4 regions of the Aestuariivirga litoralis genome follow, and region 3 is predicted to be linked to each of the others. Evidence: predicted binding sites of a transcription regulator. Region 3 holds the regulator's gene; each other region holds the start of a gene.
What was found. The regulator LexA, encoded in region 3, represses DNA repair genes until DNA is damaged. The targets are predictions, from matches to a motif close to TGTTCNNNNTGTGTTCNG.
Positions count from the first base shown of each region.

Region 1: F8B91_RS14810 (ImuA family protein) is a predicted target of LexA. The motif match lies at 4,757-4,774, and genes of this name have one in related genera.
Region 2: recA (recombinase RecA) is a predicted target of LexA. The motif match lies at 5,910-5,927, and genes of this name have one in related genera.
Region 4: F8B91_RS16785 (Y-family DNA polymerase) is a predicted target of LexA. The motif match lies at 6,024-6,041, and genes of this name have one in related genera.

Region 1 is NZ_WAHS01000002.1:630,566-638,190, forward strand. It holds gene F8B91_RS14800 (error-prone DNA polymerase) at 1-2,604, opposite strand, end outside; gene F8B91_RS14805 (Y-family DNA polymerase) at 2,601-4,124, opposite strand; gene F8B91_RS14810 (ImuA family protein) at 4,045-4,746, opposite strand; gene F8B91_RS14815 (lysozyme inhibitor LprI family protein) at 4,862-5,596, shown strand; gene F8B91_RS14820 (D-amino-acid transaminase) at 5,593-6,438, opposite strand; gene F8B91_RS14825 (aspartate aminotransferase family protein) at 6,555-7,625, shown strand, end outside.
Region 2 is NZ_WAHS01000001.1:476,146-483,770, forward strand. It holds gene F8B91_RS02445 (flagellar biosynthetic protein FliO) at 1-278, opposite strand, end outside; gene F8B91_RS02450 (hybrid sensor histidine kinase/response regulator) at 424-2,913, shown strand; gene F8B91_RS02455 (DUF2231 domain-containing protein) at 2,991-3,497, shown strand; gene F8B91_RS02460 (PQQ-dependent sugar dehydrogenase) at 3,494-4,786, shown strand; gene F8B91_RS02465 (glycosyltransferase family 2 protein) at 4,787-5,728, opposite strand; gene recA (recombinase RecA) at 6,010-7,083, shown strand; gene alaS (alanine--tRNA ligase) at 7,303-7,625, shown strand, end outside.
Region 3 is NZ_WAHS01000001.1:923,297-930,921, reverse strand. It holds gene folK (2-amino-4-hydroxy-6-hydroxymethyldihydropteridine diphosphokinase) at 1-365, shown strand, start outside; gene F8B91_RS04925 (L,D-transpeptidase) at 451-1,044, shown strand; gene F8B91_RS04920 (peptidoglycan DD-metalloendopeptidase family protein) at 1,160-2,452, shown strand; gene lexA (transcriptional repressor LexA) at 2,576-3,280, opposite strand; gene F8B91_RS04910 (molybdopterin molybdotransferase MoeA) at 3,353-4,561, opposite strand; gene moaC (cyclic pyranopterin monophosphate synthase MoaC) at 4,561-5,031, opposite strand; gene trpC (indole-3-glycerol phosphate synthase TrpC) at 5,028-5,819, opposite strand; gene trpD (anthranilate phosphoribosyltransferase) at 5,819-6,832, opposite strand; gene F8B91_RS04890 (anthranilate synthase component II) at 6,825-7,409, opposite strand; gene trpE (anthranilate synthase component I) at 7,409-7,625, opposite strand, start outside.
Region 4 is NZ_WAHS01000003.1:13,357-20,981, forward strand. It holds gene F8B91_RS16750 (hypothetical protein) at 509-1,606, opposite strand; gene F8B91_RS16755 (hypothetical protein) at 1,671-2,063, opposite strand; gene F8B91_RS16760 (ParA family protein) at 2,060-2,713, opposite strand; gene F8B91_RS16765 (hypothetical protein) at 3,121-3,726, shown strand; gene F8B91_RS16770 (hypothetical protein) at 3,778-4,341, shown strand; gene F8B91_RS16775 (DNA methyltransferase) at 4,338-5,036, opposite strand; gene F8B91_RS16780 (hypothetical protein) at 5,033-5,248, opposite strand; gene F8B91_RS17045 (hypothetical protein) at 5,638-5,769, shown strand; gene F8B91_RS16785 (Y-family DNA polymerase) at 6,132-7,355, shown strand.

The DNA of each region.
Region 1 (7,625 bases), on a different contig from region 3:
CACCGTACCATACCGGTTGCCCCGCGCCGAAACCAAAGCCTTGGCCCAATCTTCCCGGAAGCTATCCACCTGCCGGAAGCCAAGGCGGAGAGCGAGGCCATCGACGCTAGCTTCGAGCGTGTTGTCCCAGTTGCTGTCATTCACATCAACATGACGGACTTTAACACCTCCACGTTCCTGTGCATCCCGCACAATCTCGGCCGGCGCATAGAACCCCATAGGTTGCGAATTGAGCAATGACGCAGCGAAGGCGGCCGGATGGTGCTTCTTGAGATAAGCCGAGATGTAAACCAGATGCGCGAAAGCAGCTGCATGGCTTTCCGGAAAACCGTAAGAGCCGAAGCCCTCGATCTGCCGATAACAGCGCGCAGCGAAATCCGGCTCATAACCGCGACGCACCATGCCATTGATGAACTTGTCTTTGTACTGATCAATAGTCCCCAGATTGCGGAACGTGGCCATGGCACGCCGCAGGCCATTGGCTTCTTGGGGCGTGAATTCTGCGGCAATAATTGCCAGCTTCATCGCTTGTTCCTGAAACAGCGGAACACCAAAGGTTTTACCGAGAAGCCCAACCAACTCGTCTTTATCGCCCATGCCCTCCGCCGGTGAAGGGTATTCAACCGGTTCCTTGCCACTGCGGCGGCGCAGGTAAGGATGAACCATGTCGCCCTGAATGGGTCCAGGCCTTACAATGGCAACCTCGATGACCAGATCATAAAATTCCTTCGGCTTGAGGCGCGGCAACATGCTCATCTGTGCCCGGCTTTCAATCTGGAACACGCCGATTGTATCGGCCTTTTGCATCATCTCGTAAACTTCCGGCCGCTCACGCGGCACCTTCTTCAGATCAAAGTTTATACCTTCGTGAAGCCGCATCAGGTCGAAGGACTTGCGTATACAGGTCAGCATGCCCAGCGCCAGCACATCAACTTTCAACATGCGCAATGCATCCAGATCATCCTTGTCCCATTCGACAAAAAAACGATCTTTCATTGTGGCGGGGCCAACGGGTACCGTTTCATCCAGCCTGTCCTGCGTCAGAACAAAGCCCCCCACATGCTGCGATAGATGACGCGGAAAACCGGTAAGTTCATTGGCAAAATAAATGGCCTGTTCAAGGACGGAATTATGCGGATCAAGCTTGCCCTGTCTCACATTGCCGTCCTTGAGTTCGGTGCCCCAGCTTCCCCAAACACTGCTGGCTATGCGTGCCGTCACATCTTCCATCAGGCCGAACACTTTGCCCACCTCGCCAATCGCACTGCGCGAACGATAGGAAATTACCGTCGCAGCAAGTGCCGCACGATCGCGGCCATAACGCTTATAGATGAATTGGATGACTTCCTCGCGCCGCTCATGTTCAAAGTCGACGTCTATATCAGGGGGTTCCTTGCGTTCTTCGCTGATAAAACGCTCAAACAGCAGCTCGAAATGGTTCGGATCGACAGGCGTGATGTCGAGCACAAAACATACTGCGGAGTTTGCAGCAGAGCCACGGCCTTGGCACAGGATGCTTTCGCTGCGGGCAAATTGCACCACGTCATTGACGGTGAGAAAATACTGGGCGATTTCCATTCTGCCGATCAGAACGAGCTCTTTTTCCAGTGCGATCCTGATTTTTTCGGGAACGGCCATGCCATAGTGCTTGACGGCACCAGCCCATGCCAGGTCTTCAAGATGCTGTTGCGGCGTCTTCCCCTTGGGCACTGACTCATCCGGGTAATTGTATTTGAGCTGGTCGAGCGTGAAGGTGATGCGAGTTGCGAAAGATTGCGTCTCCTTTACTGCTTCGGGTGCTGCAGCAAATAGCGCACGCATCTCGCTTTCTGATTTCAAATGCCGCTCGGCATTGAGATTGAGGAGCAGGCCCGCAGCATCCAGCGTCACATGATTGCGTATGCAGGTCACCACATCCTGTAGCATTCGTCGCTCCGGCTCATGGTAATGTACATCATTAGTGGCAATCAGCGGCACGCCTATGTCTTCCGCGACAGCCTTCCAGTGCCGCAAGCGGCGTAGATCATCACCGAGATAAGGCATGGAGACGCCAAGCCAGGCGCGGTCCGGTGCTGCATGACGCAAGATATTCAAAGCCGCAGCCACGTCTTCATCCCTGGCCACGCGCACATCCGGTACCTTCTGCCAATCCGAATGCTTTTCATTCCAGGCCTTGGTGGATTGCTCCTCTTCTACCGCATAGCGCAACGGATGCGGCGGCCGCACGATGAGCAGCAGGCCCTCCTGCCACCTCAGCAGGTCTTCAAAGGTGAGATAGCACTCGCCCTTGGGTGCGCGCATTTTGCCCGCGCTCAGCAGGCGGCAAAGCCTCCCATAAGCGGCACGATCCGTTGGATAGGCCAGAACATCCGGCGCTCCATCGCGAAACACCAGGCGTGCGCCAACCAGCAGGCGAGGCTTGGGCGCTTTCAAATCCTTCAAGGCCGCATAGGCGCGCACCACTCCGGCCAGCGAATTGCGGTCGGCAATGCCGATGGCACCGTGGCCGAGCTTTGCCGCCTGCTCGACCAGTTCCTTCGGATGCGAAGCGCCGCGCAGGAAGGAGTAATTCGTTGTCACAGCAAGCTCGGCAAAAAAGCTCATGCAAACACCCCATGCATGAACCATTGCGCCGGCTGGGCCAGCTCACAATACAACCAATAGCGGTGGCCCGCCTCGTCTTCGGCGCGGTAATAATCGCGCGGAATTTTGCTACCTTCGAGCCGCCACCATTCCATGGCGATACGCTCCGGCCCCTCCCACAGGGTGAGACCGCGCCATGCCTTGCGCCATTGCAGGCGTAGAGGTTCATGCTCAATCGCGACAGACTCAGGCCGCGCCAGCAGACGCAAAGGACGACGCGGTGCTTCCACTTTCGCACGGATATTCCGCCATTGCGTTTTCGTCTCATACACCTGTTGCGCCGGCAACAGGACCCAGGCCTCTTCCGGCACATGCGTTTCATGCGGATAGATTCGCAATACACGCTCGCGCCCGAAGCGCGCCGCAAGACGATCGGTCAGGAAATCGATTTCAGCTGCAGCCCGCACTGCTTGATCCAGCGGGACGGCTTCAACCTGCATGCGCTCGACGCGCAGGGCCGCCAGCCGGATCAGATCAAAACCAAAACCGGGATCAAGCGGATCGGCCAGCGAGGCCAGCCGCTCGCGGAACAACCGTTCGATCATGGCGGCATCACGTACCGGCGCGCCCGCCTCGACAACGATCCGGCGCAGCGCCCCATCGGCGCGGAAGAAGCTCGCTTCCAGCCGCCGTGCGCCGGAGCCTTCCTGAACCATCAAGGCACAGAGTTCGGCGCCGATTTCGCGTAAGGCATTTTGAATCACCTCCTGCGTGGCAACGGGTTCGGCAAAGCTTTTCGCCGTCCAGTAATCCGGCTCCGGCAGGCGCGGGCTGATCGGCATTTCGCGCTGCCCCAAAGCCTCGTCGATGCGGGCATGCGTGGCGGCACCAAAGCGCGAGACGATCTCACTGCGCTTGCGGCTGGCCACCTGGCCGATGGTTTTCAGGCCCGCACGGCGGAAGGCATGCGTGGTCACGGGATCAAGCTGCAAGGCCTCGATGGGCAAGGGTGAGACGGCGTCTCTCTCGGCCCGCTCCGCCACGATCATGCCATCGCGGTAGCGCGCCAGTGCATGCGCGGCCAGGGCCGAACCAGCGATGGCCGCCTGCACATTGAGGCCCCTGGCCTTGAGCGCCTTGCGGATTTTATCCAGCAGCGCCCGCTCGTCTCCGAAAAGATGTGCGGCACCGGCAATATCGAGAATGAGCCCATCCGGCGCATCAAGCGCCACGACCGGGGTGAAACGGTCGCACCACTCTGCCATCTGGGAAAGGAGAACCGCATCAGCATGCGGCGATGCTGGCACCACTTCCAGTGCGGGCACCATGGCGCGCGCATTGGCCAGCGGCTGGCCCACATGCAGCCGCAGCTGGGAAGCCGCCTCGTCCACCGCGCAAAGCCGCAAGGCGCCCTTCACTTTCTCGGCCACCACCAGCGGCGGAGCGTTCAGTGTCTTTGTTCTATGCCGCTTCAGCCTGTCGGTGGGCAGGCGCGGGAACCACAGTGCCAGAAGCCGTCTGTCTTTCTGCAAAGCGCCCATTGTCACAACTCCACTCAAAAACCCACTGCCCCGTCCGGCCATTGCGGTTGCGGATCAGGCTCGCATCAAAAACCGGCTGGCCCCAATTCTCACCCGCAAAGGCAGAAGGTGCCGCCTTCACCAGCCAGCGCGTTTCCGCCGCACTGGCCTGAGGCGCCGCGCCAAAGCGCAACAGCACGGCCGGCACGCCCTGCTTCTCGCAGGCCAGAACCAGACGTCGGCTCGCCGTAAGATCAAGAATTTTAGGACTGCCGATCACTTCAATGATGACAGCGCCGAGAGCACGGCAAGTCAGCGCATCGCCCGATGCGCGCAATGCATCTTCGGCATGGCCCACCGAGAGCAAAATCAGCTTCGCAGGATCAAGCCCGAACTCGAACAATCCAGTGGGACACAGGCCGCCATGTTCCTGCGCGGCAAAGCTTTGCCCGATCCATAGCAGGTGCTTTCTTTCCGCCAAGCGCAAGGCCAGACCCGCGGTAAAGGCCGCCGCAGTAACCTCATGCCCCGGCACAGCAAAGACTTCATGCAGCGCCCCGCGCCGCACGCCACCTTTCAGCTCGGCATCGGCTGGTGCGTATCCGAGAGGCAAAATGGCTTGTTTCTGGAACTGATCCCGCATGAACCTACACAAGAACAAAACAGGAACATTGTCAATGTCTAAGAATCTGATTCTATCCTCCCGCAGCGATCCTCCCCGCATTGTTTTGAAAAATGCGCTGAGCTAACCTCCACTGATGCTCACACGGCTTCGATCTCAAACTCTGCCGTTTCTTGTTGTTTTATTTCTGTCCGGAATCGGCTTCGCCACGGCGTATGCGGATGGCCCAAGCTTCAACTGCAAGAAGGCTTCTTCACCGGATGAGCGCGCGATCTGTGCCGATGAAACCTTGTCCGAACTCGATGTGATCATCGCCGATGGCTACAAGAGGATGGTCGACAAGGTAGGCAAAGATCAGGCTAACGCGGTCAACAGCAACTTCTTCCAGGCGCGCAAGGGCTGTGGCGCCAGAGTCTCCTGCATTGGCGCCAATGGTTTGGCCGAAATTCCCGCGATCCATGCCATCGACGACAGCTTCCCCACCAAGGACCAGCAACAGACGCTGGATGCCGTTTCCTACGACATCGTGAAAGCGGAAACCAGGATCGGTGATTGCGTGAAATCTGAAATTATCGAATTGGGCCCACGCCTCTGCACGCCGGATGCCAGCGGTGATTGTCCGGAAAATCTGCCCTTTGATGAGAGCGGCAACACCGTCACCGCCAAGGATCATGTTTACGGCGTAGGCTATGAGCGCGACAAGAATCTCGAAGCCTCCAGGCTGGGCGATCCCGTGCAGATATGCCTCACCAGCAAGCCCAAGCATTGTCCAAAGGGCGATGACCGCGGCTATATGTGGAAATGGAAAAATCTCCGAACCGGGAAAAGCTGGGAGCTTCCCGATTCCGAACACCAGTGCGGTGGCGCTTAAGCTTTCTGTGCTTCCTCAAGAAACAAATCGCGCATCTTGCGCGACACCGGGCCGGGCTGGCCGCCGCCGATGCGCTTGCCGTCAATCTCAGTCACCGGCATCACGAATTGCGAAGCTGATGTGATGAAAGCCTCATCCGCCGCATAGGCTTCCTCCGGCGTAAACTGCCGTTCGACAATCTCCACGCCCTGCTCTTTTGCCAGGCGGAACAGTGCGCGCCGTGTGCAGCCGGCCAGAATTTCATTCGACAAAGGCCGCGTGATCACCTTGCCGTCTTTCACGATGAAGGCATTGTTCGACGTGCCCTCGGTGATCTTGCCATCCTGCACCATCCAGGCATCGGTCACGCCCTGATCAACAGCCGCCTGCTTGCCCAGCACCGAAGCGAGAAGCATCACCGTCTTGATGTCGCGCCGGCCCCAGCGGATATCCGGCGTGGTGATCACTTTGATGCCAGTGCGCGCATAAGGATTATCCACCAGCTTGGCCACTTGGGTGAAGGCGATCAGCGTTGAAGGAATATCCTTGGGGAAATTGAACTGCCTGTCGGCCACGCCGCGCGTCACCTGCATATAGATCATGCCTTCGACGAGGGAATTGCGCTTCACCAGTTCCAGATGCATAGCCCGCATCTCGTCCTTCGTGCAGGGCCAGGCCATCTTGAGCTCGCCCAGCGAACGGCCCAGGCGTTCCATATGCGCGTCATAATCCACCAGATTGCTGTTCACGATCGGGGTGACTTCATAAACCCCGTCACCAAACAGGAAGCCGCGGTCAAAGATCGAAACCTTGGCTTCACCCTCCGGCTGATACTGACCATTCACATAGCAAATGCGGCTCATCTTGTGTCCTTTTAACCATGAAATCAGGGCGATTCCGCACCTGCGAAGCTGAGGGGTTGGTTTAGCCCTGCCCACCCCCTAGAAGCAAGGGACCGGAAACAACCCATAGGTATATCTTGAAGCCATCAATAGCGGACAGCGCCGTAAAGGCCATGTTGGAGCGCGAGGCTAAGCTCTATGTCCAACGCAACCCGAAATCACAGGCACTGTCGGCCGAGGCTTCTGCGCATTGGCTGCGCGGCGTTCCCATGCAATGGATGGTGGATTGGGGCTTGCCCTTTCCGCTTTTCGTGGATGAGGCAAAAGGCATCAATCTGAAAGACGCCGATGGGCATTCTTATCTGGATTTCTGCTTGGGCGACACCGGCGCCATGTTCGGCCATTCACCCAAGCCCGTAGCTGATTGCCTCGCCCGCGAAGGTGCACACGGCCTCACCACCATGTTGCCATCGCCCGATGCCACCAAAGTTGGCGCATTGCTGGCCGATCGCTTCGGGCTGCCCTTCTGGCAAGTGACAGCCACCGCATCCGATGCCAACCGCGCCGTTATCCGCTGGTCGCGCGCCATTACTGGCCGCCAGAAAATCCTGGTCTTCAATCATTGCTACCATGGCTGTGTGGATGAAACCTTCGTCACCGCCGATGGTGGCAAGGTGATCATGGATCCCAGCCTGGTGGGCGAACCGCGTGATCTTTCGGCCTTCACCAAGGTCGTCGAATTCAACGATGTACCGGCACTGGAAAAAGCTTTGCGCGTTGGCGATGTGGCTTGTGTACTGGCCGAACCGGTGATGACCAATGTCGGCATGGTGCTTCCCGCCCCAGGCTTCCTCGAAACCCTCCGTACACTGACGAAAGAGACCGGCACCATCCTGGTGATGGATGAAACCCACACGCTCACTTCGAGTGTGGGCGGCTATTCGCGCAGCATCGGCCTGAAGCCTGATGCACTCGTCTTTGGCAAACCCATCGCCGGCGGCATCCCCGCTGGCCTTTATGGCTTCTCCGCCGAAACTGCAGCGCGCGTGCACACCTATATGGGCCAGCGCGGCGAAGGCCGCTCCGGCATCGGCACCACGCTATCAGGCTCACGCATCCAAGTGGCCTTGATCCGCACGGTGCTGGAAGAATTCATGACCGATCCGGTCTTCGAAGCTTTGATCACGCTCGCCCGGCGTCTGGAACGC
Region 2 (7,625 bases), 450 kb from region 3:
GCGGGCAGGTCGCGCCGCACATGATCCGTAATGCCGCTTTCAACGACGATGTCATGGGCGCCGCCGATCAGGATGAGATGCTCCACACCGTCACGGCGCACAAGCACCAGGCGGCGCGTCTGGTCCACCTCATGATATTCGACAATGCCCAGGCGGTGGCCCTTGCGGCCGCGGCCACGGGTATTGATTTGCTTCAGCAGGAAGACGAGGATCAGCAAAGCTGCAACAACGGCTGCGGCCGCAATGATAAAGTTATAATAGGGCTGCAGGTCTGGCATCTGATACTCCTCGGCCACCGGTTGCACATGTAAGGGTTGTGAATCTAGCATAAATATCTGTGTGAACAACCAGCAGGTTGCGCTCTCGAAACTTTACCGGGGGAAGCCTTGTCTGGCCTATATTCACTGCGATTCGGGGAGCGCGATGGCTGAGGCAAATAGTACAGAGAGAAGCGGCGGGGTTTCGCCGCTCAAATATATTCTGCCTTTCGTGCTTGCCGGGCTGGTGGTTACAGGCCTCGTTGTAGGTTTTGAGCAGGACCTCATCAAGCTCACGGATGAGCAATGGAAGTACGGGTTGTGGGCTGCAGGTTCCCTTGGCCTCGTTTGGTTGTTCTCGGTTTTGCTGGCACCGTTTTTCCGTGCCGCACCTGATGCCGAAAAGCAGTTCTGCGATGCGCTGGCTGATGCAGTCCAGGACCCTTCGGTTGTCGTCGATGACAAGGGCAGGGCGGTTTATGCCAATGGGCCGTTCCTGAAGCTGGCATCGCGTGCCGGGGTCTCGCGGCTCACCGGTTTTGATGTTCTCTATGCAGGTTATCCGGATTTCGTTGAGCCGATCTATCAACTGGGACAAGCCGCGCATGATGGCAAGATTGCCGCGCGCGATCTGCGCCTGCAGCCCGGATCGTCAGCCCCCTTTGCCGAGGCTGACAAGGCGAAGTGGCTGCGCCTGACGGTTTCACCTTTGCCGCGCAATGCCAAGGGCGGGACGACGCTGTGGCGGCTCATCGACATTACCGAAGACCGGGCGCGGCAGGAGCAGGCTTTTGCGCGGTTGCAATTCATCATTTCCTATCTGGACCAGGCGCCCGTCGGGTTCTTCTCCACGCTGCCCAGTGGGTCAGTGGACTACGTGAATGCCACGCTGGCTTCGTGGCTGGGGCTGGACCTGGCGGATACGCAATCCAATGCCATGCCGATGCAGGAATTGCTGGGCGATGAGGCCACCAAGGTGCTGGGCGCCGTGACACCGGTGCAGGGCGACCACCGCATCGACAAGTTCACGCTGCCGATCAAGAAGCGCAACGGGCAGGTGGAGATTTTCAATTTCATCAACCGTGCCGATTTCGACGCCGAGGGCAAGCCCTTGCCGACGCGCTGCATGGTGATGCGCAAGGAGCCGGGCAGCATGGAAGCCGCCGACCTTGCGGCCAGCAAGGCGCAGCTGATGGCCACTGTGCCGATCGGCATGGCCGAGATCGACAACAAGGGCCGCCTGCAGAATGCCAATGGGCAGTTCCTGAATTTCTCGACGTCCCTAGCGCGCGGCGTGGTGCTGACTGACTTGGTGGATAATGAAAGTGCCACGCGCATCGGCAAGTTCATGCAGGAATCCGGTGGAAAGGCAGCCGAGAACTTCCAACTGGATTGCAATTTCAAGGGCGACGGCCAGCGCAGCGCGCATCTGACCCTGAGCCGCACAGTGGAAGGCTATTCGGTTTTCGCCATCGACAAGACCGAAAGCAAATTGTTGGAAGCGCAACTGGCGCAGAGCCAGAAGATGCAGGCCATCGGGCAGTTGTCATCCGGACTGGCGCATGACTTCAACAACATGCTGACCCCGATCATCGGGTTTGCCGATATACTCTTGACCAAGCTGCGACCGACCGATCCGTCCTTCCAGGATGTGATGAGCATCAAGCAGAATGCCATCCGTGCCGCTGGCCTGGTGCGCCAGTTGCTGGCTTTCTCGCGCAAGCAAACCATGCAGCCCAAGGTCTATGATCTTTCGGATTCCATGGCAGATCTGCACGTGCTGCTGAGACGCGTAGTGGGCGACAAGGTGGACCTTTCGCTCAACCATGGCCGCGACCTGTGGCCGGTCTATGTTGATATCCACCAGATGGAACAGGTGGTGGTGAACCTGGCGAGCAATGCGCGCGATGCCATGCCGCAAGGCGGCAAGATGACATTGTCTACCTACAATCTGCCTGCCGACCAGTCGCAGACGATCGGCCATGTTCTGCCGGTGGCGGATTACGTGGTGGTGCAATCGACCGACACGGGCCAGGGCATTCCCAGCGACGTGTTGAACAAGATCTTTGACCCGTTCTTCACCACCAAGGATGTAGGCAAGGGCACGGGCCTTGGCCTTTCGATGGTCTATGGCTTCGTCAAGCAATCCGGCGGTTTCATTTACTGCGACAGTGAAGTCGGCAAGGGCACAACGTTCCGCATTTTCCTGCCGCGCGTCGAGCCGCAGGTGGCGGCACAGGCCGAAGCGCAAAAGCCAGTCGAAGTCGAAGCCAAGCGTGAGGACTTCTCGGGCCGTGGCCGCATCCTGATCGTGGAAGACGAAGATTCGGTGCGCGCCTTTGCGGCCCGTGCACTCACGTCACGCGGCTATACGGTGATCGAAGCTTCGAGCGGCGAGATGGGGCTGGAAATCATCGATGCCGACAAGGATGGCTTTGAGCTGATTCTGTCGGACGTGGTGATGCCGGAAATGGATGGGCCCACCATGCTGAAGGAATTGCGCAAGCGTGAATATGGCGCGAAGTTCATCTTCATGTCCGGCTATGCTGAAGACGCTTTCGAAAAGAACCTGGATGGAGCCAATGATTTCGGCTTTATCCAGAAGCCTTTCACGCTGAAACAGCTGGTGGAAAAAGTGAAAGGCGAGATGGGCTGAGGCCCGCCGTTTTCCGGAACCAAAGCTAGGCCACAACGTTGTTCTGCAAGCCAAGAAGCATCGCTTGCAGGAGCATCATGACAGATACGATTTTTGAAGCGAGGCGGCATCCTCGCGAGAGCATGGAAGCTGTACGCGCGTCCTATTTGCCCGTTCCGCAACGCAGCGCGATTGCGGTTTATCTTTCGGGTCTGCTGCTTGCCGCACCGTTGGTATGTTTCACCGGCGCGTTGCTGGCGGATATCGCCTATGTCAAAACATTCGATATTGAGTGGTCGAATTTCGCGGCCTGGCCTCTGGCTTTCGGCATGGTGTTTCTGGCTGTATTGCTCCTAGCAGGCGTTGTACGGTTTCTGATCAGCCTGCGGCGGCGCAAGCGCATGTCGCGCTGGCTCTACGCGATTGCCATTCTTGCGGCAGCTGCGGTCGGCCTGTTCGACAATTTCATTCACACACATGATGGCTGGACTTCGGTGTGGCCTACGGGGATCGCTCTTTCAGCGGCCACCGTAGCACTGCTGGTGCTGGCGCTCATGTTCAAGCTTGCGTCTCTGTTCAGAAATTCCGTGGGAGTTGCGTCATGAATTTCCCCACGCTCAAGATTGCGACTTTCTCTGCGGCGCTGTTGGTGCTTTCGCCGCTTCACGCTGAGACGTTCGACCGTTCATCACAAATGGGGCCTAATCCATTTCTGCCAGAGCCGAACTCCTATCTCATACCACCGATGAAAGTGGCCAAGCCCATTGGCTGGCAAAATGGCGAGACGCCTTCGGTGCCCGATGGATTTAAGATTGAGGCGCTGGGTTCCGGCCTCGTGCATCCGCGCCAACCCTATGTGCTGCCCAATGGCGATATCCTGGTGGTGGAATCCAATGGGCCTGGCCTCGAAAAAATAAAGCGTCCCAAGACGGTTGTAATGGGGCTGGTCATGGGATCGGCCGGTGCCAAAGAGAAAACCGAAAACCGCATCAGCATCATTCATGACGGCAAGGCTTCGGTTTTCCTCAATGGGCTGTACTCACCCTTCGGCGTGGTGCTGGTGGGCAATGATCTCTATGTGGCCAACACTGATGCCATCATGCGCTATGCCTATCGCGATGGTGACCTGCGCATTACCGAGCAGGGCCAAAAGCTGACCGATTTGCCGGGCGGCCCCATCGACCATCACTGGACCAAAAGCCTCACCGCCAGTCCTGATGGCAGCAAGCTCTATGTCGGCATCGGCTCCAACAGCAATGTGATGGAGAATGGTGCCGGCGCTGAGCTTGACCGTGCACAGATCTGGGAAGTGGATCGCGCCACTGGTGCGCACCGCACCTTCGCCTCCGGCCTGCGCAATCCCAACGGCCTCACCTTCTATCCCGGCTCGCAAACGCTTTGGGCGGTGATCAATGAGCGCGACGAGCTGGGGCCGGATCTGGTGCCGGACTATATGACCTCGGTGAAGGAGGGGGCGTTCTACGGCTGGCCCTACAGCTATTACGGTCAGCATGTTGATCCACGCGTAATGCCCCAGAAGCCGGAGCTTGTCGCTTCCGCCATTCCACCCGACTATGCGCTGAGCTCACATGTGGCGCCGCTGGGCTTGGCCTTTGATCCGGGCGGCAACTTCCCCGACAGATATAAAGGCGGTGCCTTTGTCGGAGAACACGGCAGCTGGGACCGTGATGAGTTCAATGGCTATCAAGTGGGCTTCATTGCATTTGAGAGCGGCAAGCCCACAGGCAAGGTGGAACCCTTCGTCACCGGTTTCTTGAATGATGCCCAGGAGGCACGTGGCAGACCGGTGGGCGTAGCCTTCGACAAGAGTGGCGCACTAATTATTGCCGATGATCTGGGCAACAAGGTGTGGCGGGTGAGTGCTGGGAAGTGATTAGCTGTTGGAGGTGAGCGCCTTTTGACGGCGCAATTCCCGCCAGGAATTCCATATCCCCTTCACGCAGCGCGGCACGGATGAGAAATGGCCCTGGCCCAGCTCGAGGGTGAGCGCCATGACATATTTCCGGAAGACCAGATTGCAGATGCGCAGCTCGCGCTCGCCACTGGTTTTCACGCCAGCGGGGCGGTTGGCCAAGGTCTCGCTGAACACTTCGGCCCAGAGGATTTCCCAGTCACGGTGGCGCCGGTGCAAATGCGGCTCCTGGCTGGGCAGCGTCTTCATGAACTGGACGCGGAAAGTGACGGGATCGCCCTTGAGGTGAAGCCAGGCCCCGCCATAGGAGAGCGCTGCGAACAGGCCCACATCATGGCCGGTGGCAATGTGTTCCGGAAAACCACCTGAGGCCGCGAAGGCCGGCGCGCGGATCACGCTGGAAGACGCAATGCCCGCACCATTGCGCAGGAAATACCAAAGCGGATCTTGCTCCAGATCGGCGGTGGAATTGAGCTGGGTCTTGCCGCTGTCCATGAGTTCAAATTTCCGGTCGGCGGTGGCGACGACTGCGCCGGGATGGGCCTGAAGGCCGGCTATGGCGCGGGCCAGGAAATCGGTGGGCCAGAGATCATCTGAATCGAGAAAGGTGACGAAATCAGCCTTGGTCTTCTGTTGTGCGAAGCCGAAATTGCGCGCGGCGGCGGCACCTTTGTTGGGAACGCTGATCAGGCGGGCGGGCAGGGCCGCGTGGCCCTTGAGCCATTCAGCAATGGCAGCAGGGGTGGAATCAGTCGATCCATCATCGATGATGATGATTTCATCCGGCTGGCGGCTCTGGTTGCGGACAGATTCAAGCGTCTCAATGACAAGCTGAGACCGGTTGAACACCGGCATGACCAGCAGGACACGAGCGTGTGCCTTGTTTGCGATTTTCTTTATCAAAGATTTCCCCAGCCCCGGGCGTGACTTAGGCGGTTTAGCCCGCATTGCTCCGTTTGGCCCGCCAAAAATTGATGCAGGTTATGCCGGGCAGAAACGGAGAGCCGCATGCAGTAGTTCAACTTATGAATTCAACATGCTGATGTTATAGGCGAAATATAATTTTTGAAGACGTTGTTGACTTCAGAACTAAACTAGAACATACAAGCAACAGAACGGAACTTTCAACAATCCGTTCTTCCGGTTCACAGTCCGGACATTTGTGGGATAAGAGGAGAAGCGAAATGGCGCAAACGAATCTGAAGGTTGTTGAAAATATGGGTTCTGACAAGAGCAAGGCTTTGGAGGCTGCACTCAGCCAGATCGAGCGTGCCTTCGGCAAAGGCTCCATCATGAAGCTGGGGGCCAATCAGGCGCTCGAAATTGAAGCTATTTCAACCGGTTCGTTGAGCCTTGATATTGCCCTTGGCATTGGTGGCCTGCCGCGCGGCCGCGTTATTGAAATTTATGGGCCGGAATCTTCCGGCAAGACCACGCTGGCTCTGCAGACCATTGCTGAATCCCAAAAGCGTGGCGGCATCTGCGCCTTTGTCGATGCCGAGCATGCCATGGATCCGGTCTATGCCAAGAAGCTGGGCGTGAATATCGACGACCTGCTGATCTCGCAGCCCGACACGGGCGAGCAGGCGCTGGAAATCGCCGACACGCTGGTGCGCTCCGGTGCCATTGAAATCCTGGTGATCGACTCGGTTGCCGCCCTGACGCCCAAGGCCGAACTGGAAGGCGAAATGGGCGACAGCTTGCCCGGTCTGCAGGCCCGCCTGATGAGCCAGGCGCTGCGCAAGCTCACAGCGTCGATCTCCAAATCCAATTGCATGGTGATCTTCATCAACCAGATCCGCATGAAGATCGGTGTGATGTTCGGCTCGCCCGAAACCACCACCGGCGGCAATGCGCTGAAGTTCTATGCCTCGGTGCGCCTTGATATCCGCCGCATCGGTGCCATCAAGGACCGTGAAGAAGTGGTGGGCAACCAGACCCGCGTGAAGGTGGTCAAGAACAAGGTGGCGCCGCCCTTCAAGATGGTGGAATTCGACATCATGTATGGCGAGGGCATTTCGAAAGTGGGCGAACTCGTTGACCTTGGCGTCACCGCCGGTGTGGTTGAGAAGTCCGGCTCCTGGTATTCCTATGATGGTGAACGCATCGGTCAGGGCAGGGACAATGCCAAGGTTTTCCTGAAGCAGCATCCCGACATGGCCAACAAGATTGAAGCTGCCATCCGCGCCAATGCAGGCTTGATCGCCGCCAAGATCACCGATGGCTCGATCAAGGAAGATGATGGCGAAGCCGAGTAAGGTTTAGCCCTCCACATAACATACCCTTTCCGGCCCCTGTTGGGCCGGGTCCCTGGCAGGATTGCCCCACAACCCATCCCTGCCTGACTGTGAAGCCGTCATGCCCAGTTGGCATGACGGCTTATTTTTGGCTGGCACTCCCGTCACATAGAATCTGGACGTTTGGGATTTCAGGCTTTAAGAGGACGCAACCTCACATTCAGCCTGCTTAGAGTTCCCATGACTGGTCTTGCGCAAATCCGTTCCACCTTCCTCGATTTCTACAAAAAGCAGGGTCACGAAATTGTACCCTCATCGCCGTTGGTGCCGCGCAATGACCCGACTTTGATGTTCGCCAATTCGGGCATGGTGCAATTCAAGAACGTATTTACCGGGGCGGAAAAGCGGCCTTATTCACGCGCCACCACGGCACAGAAATGCGTGCGCGCCGGCGGCAAGCACAATGACCTCGACAATGTGGGTTACACTGCGCGCCATCACACCTTCTTCGAAATGCTGGGCAACTTCTCCTTCGGTGACTATTTCAAGCCCGACGCCATTGA
Region 3 (7,625 bases):
CAACCTTGCTGGTCACCAAGCCTTTTGGTGTGCTCAACCAGCCGGATTTCGTCAACGCCGCAGCATGGATTGAAACCGCGTTGCCGCCGGAAACATTGCTGCGCAAATTGCACGAGATTGAAAAACGCGCCGGTAGAAAACGCCGCAGGCGCTGGGGCCCGCGCACGCTGGATCTCGATTTGCTGGACTACAATGGCCAGATCAAACGCAAGCCCAGCGACATGCCAAAAGCTCTGATCCTGCCACATCCAGGTCTCGCGGCACGGCGTTTTGTTTTAGAGCCGGTGGCTGAAATTGCACCACGCTGGAAACATCCGCAGCGCCACCTCTCACCCGCACAGCTTCTGGCGCACTTGCCGCATTAAGCGCGTTTTAAGCTCACCCGCTCAACATGCTTGCTGATTAAGTGTGTGAGTGTGCGTTGTGTCCTTCCTTAGATTGAATGCTGTCATGGCGGCCTGCCTTTTGGCACAGGTGCTGCAGGCGGAAGCCAAATCCTTCTCTATTCTCGGTGCAGAGGAAATGTCGGCGCCGCAGGACGTGGCATTCAGACCACCCATCTCATCCGCCGCTTTGGCAGGGCCTGCGGTGGCCGGTCCGGTGCGCAAGGAAATTGAATTCAACACCATACTGCCGCCGGGTTCGATCCTGGTGCGCACCAGTGAGCGCAAACTCTATTTCGTTCTGCCGGGCGGAAAGGCCATGGTCTATCAAGTGGCCGTGGGCCGCGAAGGTTTTGCCTGGTCAGGCACCAACACCATTACCCGCAAAGCCGAATGGCCCGATTGGCGCCCGCCAGCCGAAATGATTTCGCGCGAGGCAAAAGCCGGCCATGTGATCCCGGTTTTCGTCAAAGGCGGCGAGGCAAATCCACTGGGTGCACGGGCACTTTACATCGGCTCGACCGACTATCGCATCCACGGAACGGATAAGCCCAAGACCATTGGATTTGCTTCCTCTTCCGGCTGCATCCGCATGCGCAATGAGGATGTCATTGAGCTTTATGGGCTGGTGAGCACCGGCGCAAAAGTCGTCGTCGAATAAAAATCCCAAGTATTTTTACACTTAAACTCCCTTTTAACGAAAATCCTGCATTGTTGTTTAGGTTACCGGATTGTTGTCCGGCTGTTTGTAAGTGAGTTGAGTACGGAGTTCGGTTATGGGTAAGTCTGTCTCGTGTTCCTTCGAGGGCGCTGTGCGCTGGCAGCTTCTGTTGGCGAGCGCTGCTGCTGTGCTTTTGGCCGGCTGCTCCGGCTCGGTTGAGCGCTTCTCCGAAAATTACAGCAATCCTTCCGATTCAGATCCCGTTTACACGGCATCAATTCCCAAGCAGAAATTGAAATATACGGCTCCTTCCTACAAGGCGCCGAAATATTCCGAACCGCAAATCAGCGACAACAGCGATGCCATTGTCGAAAGCCCGATTGCTTCCAAGCCAATCGTGAAGGCTCCGGTCTATGATTACACCAAATCATACAGCCAGCAGGCGGCAACAAAACCTGCCTATGAGCAGCCGAAATATTCTTACAATGCGCCCGCAGCGCCTGCCTATCAGAAACCTGCTTACAAGCAGCCGCAGGTCATTGAAGATCAGCAGGCGGCCGCTGACGAGCCGGTGATTGTATCGAAGAAGAAGCCGGTTGTTGCGCCATTCAAGATGGCACCTGCTGATCAGCAGATCGCAAGCGCAAAGCCGAAGGCGCAAGTTATCGCTGATGACGCTGATATTGTGGCACCGTCCAAAACGGGTGCGGGCAAAGCTTACACGATTGCCAAAGGCGACACGCTCTTCTCGCTCGGCCGTAAATACAATATGTCGCCCTTCGCGATTGCCGATGCCAACAAGCTGCCGCATGACAAGCCGCTGGCAGTCGGCCGTCAAATCATAATCCCGACATCAGGCACGGCCACCGCCAAGCTTGATTCCAAAATCAAGCCACTCGCTGGTGATGATGCGACCGGCAAGTCGGATATGGACTCAGACCAGGAGCAAACCGCGCAGGTTCAAGCGCCGGTGCAAAAGGCGGCACCCGTCCAGGACGCAGCACCTGCGGATGGCCAGTTGGCCATGCGTTGGCCGGTGCGCGGCAAGGTGATCTCGCCCTTCGGCCCCAAGCAGAACGGCATGAAGAATGAAGGTATCAACATTTCCGTTCCGGAAGGGACGAACGTTCAGGCCGCCGAAGGCGGCGTCGTGGCCTATGCTGGCAACGAACTCAAGGGTTATGGTAACCTCGTGCTGATCCGCCACTCAGGCGGCTATGTCACGGCCTATGCGCATAACTCGCAGATCATCGTCAAAAAGGGTGAGACCGTGAAGCGCGGCGACATCATCGCCAAGTCTGGTGCCACCGGTGCCGTGCAAAGCCCGCAGCTTCACTTTGAAGTGCGCAAGGGTGCCACAGCGCTGAACCCGACAACATTCCTCAACGCGGCCACCGCGTCGAACTGAGATCGCCGCGCATTCAACAAAAGTTGAAGACTTTTGCGATAAGAATTCGCGCCCTATTTAAAAAGACAGAAGTCCCCTGCAAGGGAGCCCGGGCCCTCAAGCCTGGGCAATCTGTTTTGGGGCTTAGTGATATTTCCGCATGAGGCCCACCAGACGGCCCTGAACCTTCACCTGGTCAGGCCCGAAGATGCGCGTCTCATAGGCAGGATTGGCGGCTTCCAGCGCGATCGAAACGCCCTTGCGGCGCAGGCGCTTCAAGGTGGCTTCCTCATCATCCACCAGGGCTACTACAATGTCTCCGTTGTTGGCCGTGTCGCCCTTGCGGATCACCACCGTGTCGCCGTCGAAAATGCCGGCATCGATCATCGAGTCGCCTTTGACCTCCAGCGCGAAATGCTCGCCACCGCCCAGCATCTCGGGCGGCACCATGATGTTGGAAGAATGATCCTGGATAGCGGCGATGGGCACACCAGCAGCGATACGGCCCATCATCGGAATGGCGGTCGCGCGCGGTGCACCATCATTGGCAGCGGGCAGGGGCTTCACCTTGCCCAGCGAACCTTCAATAACATTGGGCCTGAACGCGCCCTTCTTCGAAAGGCTGGGCGAATGCGAATCCGGCAGCTTGATCACTTCAAGCGCGCGGGCCCGGTTCGGCATGCGCTTCAGAAAGCCACGCTCTTCCAGCGCCACAATCAACCGGTGCACACCTGATTTGGATTGCAGGTCGAGAGCGGCCTTCATCTCCTCAAAAGAGGGCGGAACACCTTCTTCTTTCAGCCTTTCATTGATGAAAAGCAGAAGTTCAAGTTGTTTGCGGGTGAGCATGAAGTGTCTCCGGAATCAGAACAAAAGCAAAACCTGCTTACACGTTCCGGTTAAGTTCCACAAGTGTTTCCGTTATATCCCGGCAGGAAAACGCAGGATTGGCACAAGCGCACCAGCTTCCAACGCCGGCGCGTGTGGCGGGCGCACCACCATGCAATCAGCCTCGCGCATCACGCGCTGCATCGAGGAATCCTGCTTCGTGGCGGGCGTTACCAAAAGCGTTCCGTCATCTGCATTAGATATCCGCGCGCGCATATAATCTTGCCGGTGATCATTGGCGGGCAGGTCAATCGCAAGTCGCGCTGTCCCAAAGCCGGTATCCGGCGGCAATCCATCCATCACATGCAGAAGCGGCTTCAGGAACACCAGGGAGCACATGATGGCGGAAACAGGATTGCCCGGCATGCCCAGCACGCGCAATTTGCCCTTGGTGCCAAACATGAAAGGTTTGCCAGGGCGCAATGCGATCTTCCAGAAATCAATCTTCACGCCGGCGCGCTTCAAGGCCTCCTGCACGAAATCGTGATCCCCCACCGATGCGCCGCCAGTGGTGACCAGGATGTCCGCGTTGAAAGCTTTTTTCACAGCAGCCGTGGTCGCCTTCAGATCATCGCGCACCACGCCAAAGTCGATGGCTTCCGCCCCCATGGCGGTGACCAGCGCGCTGAGCGCCTGATTGTTGGATGAAGTGATCTGGTCCCAGCGTGGCGCCGTCCCTATGGCGGCCAGCTCATCGCCGGTCGTGAGGATGGCCACACGAGGTTTCTTCCGTACACGGATCATCGCCGCGTTGCCGGCAGCGGCCAGGCCAAGATCGCGCGCGGTAAGCTTGGTGCCGGCGGGCACCAGCACTTCGGCCTTTTTAAAATCCAGCCCGCGCACGCGGATGTTGCGGCCGGGCGCTGGGGCATCCAGAACTTCCACGCCACCCTTGACGATGCGCGTCACTTCCTGAATCACGATTGTGTCCGCACCCTTCGGCATGGGCGCGCCGGTCAGAATGCGGACGGCTTGGCCTTGTTTCAGCATGCCGGTAAAACCATGCCCCGCACCCGAAGCACCGATCAGCTTGAGCGTGACAGGAACTTGGTTGAGATCTTCGTGCCGCACGGCATAGCCATCCATGGCCGAGGCATAAAAAGGTGGCTGATCACGGCGCGCTACAATATCAGCCGCCAAAATGCGCCCCAGCCCATCTTGCAACTTGATCGTTTCCGCAGGCAGCGGCTTGGCACCCTTGAGAATGCGTGTCAGCGCTTCTTCGACAGGAACCAGCGCCATCACTTGGCTCTATATGTGCCGGATTTGCCTCCGGTCTTCTCAACCAGCCGCATGTCAGTCACTGTGATGCCGCGGTCCACACCCTTCACCATGTCGTAGAGCGTGAGGCAGGCAATGGCGCAGGCAGTCATCGCCTCCATCTCAACGCCTGTCTTGCCCTCCACTTTCACGGCGGCTTCCACATCAATGTGCTTTTTGGCCAAAGTAAAATCCACCGTCACTTTCGAAATCGCCAGCGGATGACAGAGCGGAATGAGATCAGGTGTTTTCTTCGCAGCCATAATGCCGGCAATGCGTGCAGTAGCCAGCACATCGCCCTTTTTGGCGCTGCCTGCCTTGATCAGCTTGATGGTAGCAGCTTGCATTAGCACGCGTGCACGCACGACAGCAGTGCGGGTGCTGATCTCTTTGGGCGACACATCGACCATGTGTGCTTCGCCCTTGGCATTGATATGCGAAAGCTTGCTCATGCCGCGAGGATCGCGCGCGTGGCCGCGGCCACATCATTCTGCTTCATCAGACTTTCGCCGATGAGAAAAGTGGATGCGCCGACCTTGGCCAAACGCTGAAGATCAGACGGTGTGAACAGGCCGCTCTCCGCCACGATCACCCGGTCCTTGGGGATCAGCGGTGCCAATTCCTCAGTGGTTTCCAGCCGCGTCTCAAATGTATGAAGATTGCGATTGTTGATGCCCACCATCGATGAGCGCAGCTTCAGCGCACGCACCAGCTCGGCTTCATCATGAACTTCAATCAGCACATCCATGCCAAGCGATTGCGCCGCGTCTTCAAGCTCGGCTGCCAGCGCATCATCAATCATCGCCATGATCAGCAGGATGCAATCCGCACCCCAGGCGCGCGCCTCGTAGACCTGATAGGCATCCAGCATGAAATCCTTGCGCAGTGCGGGCAGGGCGCAAGCATCACGCGCTGCCACCAGAAACTCAGGCGCACCTTGAAAGGAAGGCTTGTCAGTCAAAACCGAAAGGCAAGCCGCTCCACCAACTTCATAGGCCCGCGCCAAAGCTGGTGGGTCGAAATCCTCGCGGATCAAGCCCTTGGACGGACTGGCCTTCTTGATCTCGGCAATCAGCCCGAATTTCCCCGCCGCATGCTTGGCCCGCAACGCCTTGAGAAACCCGCGCGGAGGTTCCTGCGCAGCGATCTGATCCTTCAGTGTACTGACGGATACAGCCTTCTTCGCCGCCGTCACTTCCTCGCGCTTATAGGCGGCGATCTTGTCGAGAATGGTGGCCATCAGCTGTTCGAAACCTCGATCAACCGGCTGAGCGCCTTCTTCGCAGCACCCGACATCACGGCATCGCGCGCCCGCGCCGTAGCCGTTTTGAAATCGCTTTCCTTGCCCGCCACAATCAGCGCTGCCGCCGCCGTCATTACGGCTGCATCAGCAAAGGCCGATTGGTTGCTGTCGAGCACGGCGCGCAGTGCCTCAGCGTTATGGGCAGCATCGCCACCCTTCAAATCTTCAATGCGGCTGCGCCCCAGCCCTGCGGCTTCAGGCGTAATCTCGAACGATCGGATGTTTCCATCCTTCAACTCCGAAATCCAAGTCGTGCCCGACGGCACGATCTCGTCCATCCCGCCTTCGCCAAAGCAGATCCAGGCGGACTCGGTGCCTAAATTCTTAAGAACCTGGGCAAGAGGTTCAACCCAAGTCTTTGAAAAAACGCCAGTAACCTGGCGTTTAGCTCCAGCCGGATTGGACAAAGGTCCAAGCAGGTTGAAAATCGTCCGCGTGCCCAGCTCGACGCGCGTCGGACCCACATGCTTCATCGAGGAATGATGCGCAGGCGCGAACATGAAGCCCAAACCCGCTTCATTGATGCTCTCCGAAATCTTGGCGGGCGGCACATCGATCTTGATGCCTAGCGCCATCAGCACATCAGCCGCGCCAGATTTGGACGACAGCGCGCGGTTGCCATGCTTGGCCACTTTGAGGCCCGCACCCGCCGCCACAAAGGCAGCGCAGCTGGAAATGTTGTAGGAGCCTGATGCATCGCCGCCCGTGCCGACAATGTCGATTGCATCGGCAGGGGCGTCCACACGCAGCATCTTCTCGCGCATGATCTCGACGGCACCGGTAATCTCGTCCACTGTTTCGCCACGCACACGAAGGGCCATCAGCAAGCCGGCAATCTGCGAAGGTGTCGCCTCACCAGACATCATCACATTGAACGCCTCACGCGCTTCCGCGCGGGTGAGGGCTTGCCCGGAAGCGGCCTTGCCGATGAGTGGTTTCAAATCAGCCACGGCTTTTCTCCGCTTTCGCTTTATCGAGGAAATTCTTGAGGATCAGATGGCCATGTTCCGAAGCAATGCTTTCGGGGTGGAATTGCACGCCATGCACATTCAGCGTTCTGTGCTGCAGGCCCATGATGATGCCGTCCGTCTCCGCTGTCACTTCCAGTTCCGAAGGCAAACTCTCGCGGTCGACCACCAGCGAATGATAGCGCGTGGCAGCGAAATCCTGGGGCAGGGCGGCAAACACGCCTTTGCTGTCGTGGCGCACTTGGGAAACCTTGCCATGCATCTGCGATGGTGCACGTACCACTTTGCCGCCAAAGGCTTCGCCAATGGCCTGCAGTCCGAGGCAAACACCAAAGACCGGAATTTTGCCGGAGGCTTCCTTCACCAGATCAATAATGATGCCAGCTTTGTCTGGCGTGCCGGGGCCGGGCGAAATCACGATGGCCTCCGGCTCGGCCGAGATGACCTGGCCTACCGAAATCTTGTCGTTGCGGTGAACCACGGTCTCGGCACCCAGATCACCCAGATAGTGATAAAGGTTCCAGGTGAAGCTGTCGTAATTGTCGATGAGGATGATCATTATTGTCCCCTCCCGGCGCGGCCCGCGAAACGCACGGCTTCTTCCGCCGCGCGGAACAGGGCCTTGGCCTTGTTCACGCATTCTTGCAGCTCGCTCTCAGGCACGCTGTCAGCCACGATGCCAGCACCCGCCTGCACGAACATCTTGCCGTCTTTCACGATGGCGGTGCGCAGGACGATGCAGGTGTCCATCTCGCCATTGGCACCGAAATAACCC
Region 4 (7,625 bases), on a different contig from region 3:
CGTTAATCGTGCCTCTTCTCCCCTTCTCATTGCCCTCTTGAATCCTGTGGGCAGCTGGATGGTGGCCTATTGACTCGCTTTTCGGGTCGCGATTCCCGTTTGCTGGCTGTGGCATTGGCCTTGGTGAGTGTTTTTCTATCCGGAGCCAACGGACCCGCGCTCCTTGGCGCTGGGGTGCGTTTGGCGGCCTTTTGAGCTCGCCTAGGGCGTCTCTAAGAGTCTTTTATATCTATAATTAGAGTCTATATGAAAATTCGTGAAGTAGTTCATGGGCTTACTTGATACTTTTCGGGTCGGGTTTCCCAACTTTTCGGGTCGCGTTTCCCGCTTTTCGGGTCGGATTTCCCGGTATTTCGGGTCAGGTTTCCCGATGCCTTCAAGTTATCCACAAACCCTCGAAAACTGTCCCCAGGCCCGGCTTTTCGGGCCGGGTTTCCATGCTTCGGGATCACCAAACCGCTGATTTTTCGGGTCGGCTCTCCGGTCCACATTGAATAATTACAATTACTTACGGAGCTTCGGGGGCGCCCGCAGGGGTAAGAAGCCCCAATTCCATCTGGCGCGGCAAGGCGTGAATGTAGTGATAGCGGTGGCGTTTATTGCGACCGCTGCCCAAAACCTCGTTACGCCAGCTGGCAAGGCCCCCTGCCCTGACCATGTCGTCGAACGACTGCCGGCAAACTTTGCGGAATTCGCCGCGGCGCTTGCTGTCCATAGTGGCGATGTCGCCTCCGATAAGCTGGGCAAGGCGCTCTTCGTCGATGTAGGAGAAATTCGGCTGGCTATCGATGAAAGGCCAGAAGCTTTTCGCAAAATCGGATTTCAGCTTGAACTGGACGTCGGCATTGATGCTGACCAAGTGGGATTTCTCGATGGCATCGAGCACGGCCGAGCCGAACTCGATCGTCACCTTGCTGTCTAGCTGAAGGCCTTCCCAGCTGATGGTCTTCAGCAATGGAGAACTGCTACCGGCCTTGTCGCGGTTTGCCAGCATGTTCCGATTCCGGGCCTTTTTTTGGTCGGCGTCGATCTGAGCCAGGCTCCGCCCCTCGTGGAGAAGGATTACGACTTGCTGGATCTCTGCCAAAACCCCGGACAGGGTCATCAGATTATTGACGTGTTGGGTTTTGCCCATCTTGATCAGCAGCTCGCGCCAGGTGGTCACGGACTGGTAGTGCTGAATAAACGGCAGGATGAAAGTCCCTGGCCGGTATTCAGGATTGGGGAAGCTGATGCGCTGCCTGGGCAGGCGGAAGGTCGCGACCAGGGCGTCTCTGTGCTGGCTTCCGAGCTCCCTGCCCCGGACTTCCACGACTGAATAGCCCGGGACCTCATAGACGCGCGTGAAGTTGCTGTCGGTAATCAGATCGGCCTTGCGTGGCGCAAAGGCCGAGGTCCGGGTCAATCGGTCCGGCATCGTCGCCGGGTTCACGCGCCCTCTGATGTTCTGGCGCGTCCGCTTCATACGCTCGTAGCGTTTCCGCTCTTCGGGCGTCAGGTTTAGCGGTGGAATCGACGTGGCCATTTCGTGAATACGGTAACGCACAAATGGGAATTGCGCCACGAAAAACGGGAAATCAGACCCGAAAAATGGGAATTCCGCCACGAAAATGCCTGCCAATGAGGCAGAATTGTCGATACCTAGTGTGATAACACTATAGTGTTATGGGCTAGTTTGCCTTGGCAGAAAGCTCTTTAATGCTCTTCCGCCCGTACTTTTTCAGCACAAGATCAATGGCTTCAAGGTAGATGTCGTGCGCCTTGACGTCATAGTCCACAGCCACAAACTTGATTTCCTTGGCCACGGCCTTTGGCAAATAGAGGCCGACTCGGTCGGTATCACCATCCATGGCAGGCGCCTTGGCCGCAACTTTTCGAGCGGGCTTAGATCGGGAGAGCTGGGAGACGCTTGCGGCGGGCGCCGGCGCGGCGGCGGTAACTGCGGCAGGCTGGGGTGCCGCGGCAACTGCCGCTTCCCCCTGCTCTTCTGCGGCTGGGGCTTCGGCCGGTTCTTCGACGGCGGCCATCAAACTGGCCAGGCTGGGTTTAGGGAGCTTGCTCATGCGGCTTCGACCTGTTGGGTTTCGGGTTTCGTGCGGTTGTCGATCCAGGTCCACAATTCGCGGATCTCGGTCGAGGCCTTACCGTCCGGGTTCTGTTCAATGACCCCCATGCCGTGGGCCATGGCGTCGATGTAGTCGTGGCGGGTCACGATAGCCGGCTCTGCACAATGGCCCATGGCGGAAAGCGCCCTCCCCGCGTCTGTGATGCGGATGTTGCGCCCAGGGGGACAGTGATTGAGCACAAAGGCAAAAGGCCGCTCCAGGCGCAGAATGCTCTGGACCGTGGCGGATGAAGCCTCCAGATCAACGATGCTCGGGCGAACGGGCACGAGGCACAGGTCTGAGGCCGAAATAGCGGCAGCTGTTGCCGGCGTATCGCGGCCGGCCGTGTCGATCACGACCAGGTCAATGCCGGCCTGCTGCAAGGCGGTGAGGGCCGTTTTGATGCGGCCTGGCTCGACTGTATCGACATCGACCCCCTCGTCGGCCCACTTGGCGCGGCGCTTTTTCCAGGCCTTCAGGCTTCCTTGGGGATCTAAATCAAGGACATAGACCATAAGGCCGGCATCCTCGGCAGCGATCGCGATATTGGCGGTCAACGTGCTCTTGCCCGTGCCGCCTTTCTGGGTGACGAATGTGATGGTGCGCATGATTCGCACTATAACACTGTAGTGTTAAAGAGCAATGACACTAGAACACTATGGTGTGATGGTGTTGCAGTGTGGCAACACTTTAGTGTTGTAGTGTGATAACGCCTTAACACCATAGCTCTATCGCACTATCACGCTATAGCGTTATCACGGTAAAACACTCTCACACTGTAGAGTCATGACACTGTGCCGCGGGCCGGCCACATTGACTCCCTAACACTGTCACACCATATCGTTATCACACTACGGTGTTACAGAGCGAAATCACTATGGTGTGATAGCACTATCACACTATTGGCAGAATATTCAGCTTTCCTCAAGAATAGCTCTGCTATAGAAGAATGCGTTAACCAGTGGCGGCAACTCAAGGAGGAGCGGCCGGCACATTGGACTAAACAACAAGAAGCTTGACCAATTACACGAGCCAGACACAGCAACGGCCCTCTAGGCTAGGCAAGGGTCCGAGAACGGCTGAAGAGATCCACAATCGCTTTCGGGCGAAAAAAATCACTCGTATCGTAGGGCAGGGTGGTCGGATCCGAAATTTCGTACAAGCCCATAATGACCTGATCCACGATCACCAGGCACTCCTTGTCGATTACGAAAAAATCTCTGAGGAATTCGCCGTTCTAAAAATCCAGGTGAACGAGATGATGGAATTCATTTCTGTCATCATCTCTGGACAAGGCGACAATTCTGTCCCCTTATCTCAATTGGAAAACTCAACGAAGAGAGGCCAACCTGGCTCTCCTTCGAGATTCCAGGCTTTGACTTCTCCCGCCCAGGAGAACGACATGACGAAGTCTGAAGCACGAGACACTGCAAAACCTTCCCCAGACGCTGTGGCCTTCCCCACAGGCATAACCCTAAGCAAAGAACGCGCTATCGCCAGCCTCAAAGGGCTGACGCGTGAGAAGCTCGATGCCCTCGTTAATGCGGGGCGCAAACGATACGATGAGCGTTGGAAGATAGACAGTAACGCAGAGACTGAGTATCAATTCTCGCGGAAGTAGTAATTAGGGGCCCAATCGGGCCCCTAACTCTATTCGGGCGAGATTGGGCAGATGATAGCAAGCACTGTCATTGGATATCACGGGACAACAACCGAACGGGTTGCCGGCATCAACACAGGTTTCCAGGCAGGGAAGCGCGCGGCATCCTGGCTCGGGGAAGGCATCTACTTTTTTTACAACGCGCCGCTTCACGCCGAAAACTGGTCAAAGACCGTGGCCAAACGTAAGACCAGGACCGGGAAGCCGGTTGTCATCACGGCCAACATCACGCTTGGCAACACGCTCAATCTTCTCGACAGCGAACATTGGGATCGCATGCGCGCTATTGCCAACATTCTCGATCCTAATAGATTGAAGCAACTCAGCCCGAAAGCACTCTACCTCAAGCGAACGCCAAAAAACCTGGGGGAGAATGTCGGCGACCACTATCTCATGGAAGCCTATATCAATTGGCTAGAGGACGAGACTAAAACAGAAATCGACACGGTCATTGCCGCCTTCATCGAGGGCAAACCTATCCATCCGGATTCGTGGCTGTTCGACCAATCGCATGTCGCAATATCTGTGAGGACCCCCGGTCGCATTGAAATCCAAGGTCAGCAAATCTTCGATTAGTGCAGGGAGAACCCTCCGGCTAATCGATGCGAGGCTGTTGCTTGATGAGCAGCGTCAAGCTCAAGGCCCAGCCAATCTCGGCCGCACTCTTTGGCGGCAACCAGGGATGAGCCAGAGCCACAGAAGGGATCGAGCACCAAACCTCCTGCCGCACTGAACGCGTTTATAAGCGGTTTCAGAGAATCGACGGGCTTCTGCGTCGGATGAAGCTTATTACCAGTGTAGGACCAGCCCAGCACATCGGGGAGTGGATCTGCGGGCAGGGCAGGGCGCCCCTTTGTCAAAAGGTAGGCGCACTCATGGCGAGCCCCGAGATAGCGAGCACTCGAAGAGTAGGGCTTCGCGAAGACCAGGTGACCCGCGAGGCGAAAGCCGGCTGCCTTCCACGCCGTGGTGAAAGCATCGGCCGCAGTCCAGCCATAGAAGCTGACGCAGAATGAATTGTGTTTCAGCACGCGGTAGGCCTGCTCAAAGGCCGGCGCCAGCCAGTCCGAGTTGTCGTCATTGGCAACGGTTCTACCGTGACGGTCGCGGTAGTGGCACACGTAGGGCGGGTCAGTAAGGATGAAATCGACCGTATTGTCCGGGAGATCCTTCATTAGTTGGATGCAGTCGCCTTGGAGGACTGTGTTGCGGAGGAGGGCCGATACGGCTGGGATTGCTCCCAGCCGTTGGCGTTTGGCAAAGCGGCTCATCGGCCGGAGCTTTGCTTGGTAGTGCCATCTTGCTCTTTGCGCTTGCGGATAACCAGGCGGCCATTGACGGGTAGGGCCTTAAGCGTGAGGTTGAAGCCCTGGCCGTCTTCGTGAGACCACATGGCGCCGATTTCGGTCCAGAGGGCTTTCTCGCCTTCGCCTTCCACGATGTAGGCGATGTGGGTGGGTCGGCTTTTCGGTTGGGTTGTCATCGTCGGATCTTTCGCTTGATTCTCCAGCTGCGCCTTTCGCGGCTGGTGGGTGTCACAGGCGACAGACTCCTAAAACCGGGAGGCAAGGTGGGTCCGGCCGAGGGCTCCTTCAGGGAAACGGTTGGATGCCTTGCGTCGCGGTGAGACTGGCGCACACCCGCCGCCTTGCCCGCGATGGTGTAGATGGAAAGCGAAACGGCCTAACGACGACGCCGGCCAAATTAGCCACCCCCAGATCCTTTCATGTGAGAAGGGCAGGTGACCGCATTCATGGACTTCAGGCGCCTATGAGCCACCGAAGAACCAGGGACCAGATTATGCCAGGCCCATAGGCAAGGCCTGCGAAAACGCAAATGCCAAAGATAAGTGAGTGGCACAGGGAAAGCACCATGGCCGGCTTCATGCCTCTGCCTCTGCCTTCGGTGCGCCAGATGCCGTGCCGTAAGATCAGCACATCGTCCTTTCCCAGCTCCATCGGGCGCGATGATTTTTTTGTCGTCATGGGCACCCGTGATCCTTGATCTTTTCTCAATGACACACTTCGTTGCGGCATGGACCGTGTACGCGCGTCCAAATCCTTCGCAGCGTAGCGTCGGCGCCTAGGCGTTAAATGCGATAGGTCCTTCATGGTCTCCCGCTCGAATATGTCAGGTCACGCCCGCAAAACGAATGCGGACGCGCGTCCATATTTTGGCGATCAGGGTAGGGGGCTTGGTTCGCCGTTAAGTGCGAAAACACGGCCTTAAAAAATCACGCTTGACTGATTTCCTAGAATGAGAACATAGATAGAACGGCTGTCCTAGACGGCCGCCAATCCCCATCCCGAATTCAACTCATTTTATGAGGCCGCACAGTCATGCGACCGCTGGAAACTATTAGGGTCATGTATCTCGATTTCGACGGGTTCTTCGCGTCCGTCGAGCAAGAGGCGGACCCGAAGCTCCGCGGCAAGCCCATAGGGGTGGTGCCTTTCCTCGGCGTGAGAAGCACGGCCGTCATCGCGTGCTCTCGGGAAGCGAAGGCCAGGGGCGTTCAAAACGTGATGAGGATTCCCGATGCCTTGGCGATTTGCCCGGATCTTGTTCTGGTTCCTCAAAAGCCGGATCTTTACCGTCGCGCGCATAACACGCTGCTGGCCGAAATCGATTCCATCCTCCCGATCGACACGGTGAAAAGCGTCGATGAACTGTGTTGCCGGCTGGACGAGCGCGCAATCGCCAACCCCCGTGAGCTTGCACGCGAAATCAAAGCCAACCTGGCTGACAGTGTTGGCCCCTTCATCACATGCTCCATTGGTTTTGCGGCAAACCGTCAGCTGGCGAAAATTGCCTGCAAGCAGGACAAGCCCAATGGCGTCACGGTCTGGCATCCGGCCTCTATGCCGGCGCCACTCTTTAAGGTTCCGCTCGATGATATTCCGGGCGTGGGCACGGCTATGAGGCGGCGGCTTGCCATGGTCGGCATCGCTGATACGGAACGCCTCTATGCCATGCAGCCCAAACACATGCGCAAGGTCTGGCGGAGTGTTGTGGGTGAAACGCTCTGGTATGCCCTTCACGGCTACGACGTGCAGGCGCCCGAAACGGAGCGCGGCATGTTCGGCCACGGCCGAGTGTTGCCGCCTGAAGCGCTGCGTTTCGACCAGGCCTATGAAATTGCGCGCATGCTCTTGGTCAAAGCTGCGCGCCGGCTGCGTCGCGAGAGCTACTATTGCTCGGGCCTTTGGGTCTGGATGGATGTGACGGATGGCCAATGGTCGCGGAATCGGTCAATGCCCATGGTGCGTGATGATCACGCGATCATGGGGGCGCTCCGCGCCCTATGGGAAGAGGCTAGGGCGACTTTGCCGCCCAGGCTGTTGGTGTATCGCGTAGGCGTGACATTGACGGACATCACGCCGGCGAGCGCGCGCCAGATGGATATGCTGCTCGATGATGAGGAGGAGCGCCGCAAATGGGAGGCGATCACCTCAAGCATGGACACCATCAATTATCGCTACGCGAAAACAGTGGTGAGCCTCGGGCCTTGGAATCCACCTGGTGCCGGCGATCACGTCGGCGGCAAGATCAGCTTCACACGCATTCCATCCGCAGAGGATTTCATATGAACTGGAAAGCGCAGCTCCGGGTGAGCGACCTTGATCTCCAGGAGCGCCTGGAAGTCACTTGCCGGCGCTGTGGCCACGTGCATTTCCTCACGCCTTTCGTGATATTGCGCCAGGGAAAGGAATTGGGCTTCCTGCACTTGGATGAGGTCGAGGCTCGGACGCGGTGCAAAGCGCGGGGATGCGGGGGCAGAGTACGCCTTGCCAAACGTCGTCCCGGAGAAACGTCCGGGTTTGTGGGTGGAATGCCGTGAAGATGCCAAGCAGCAAATA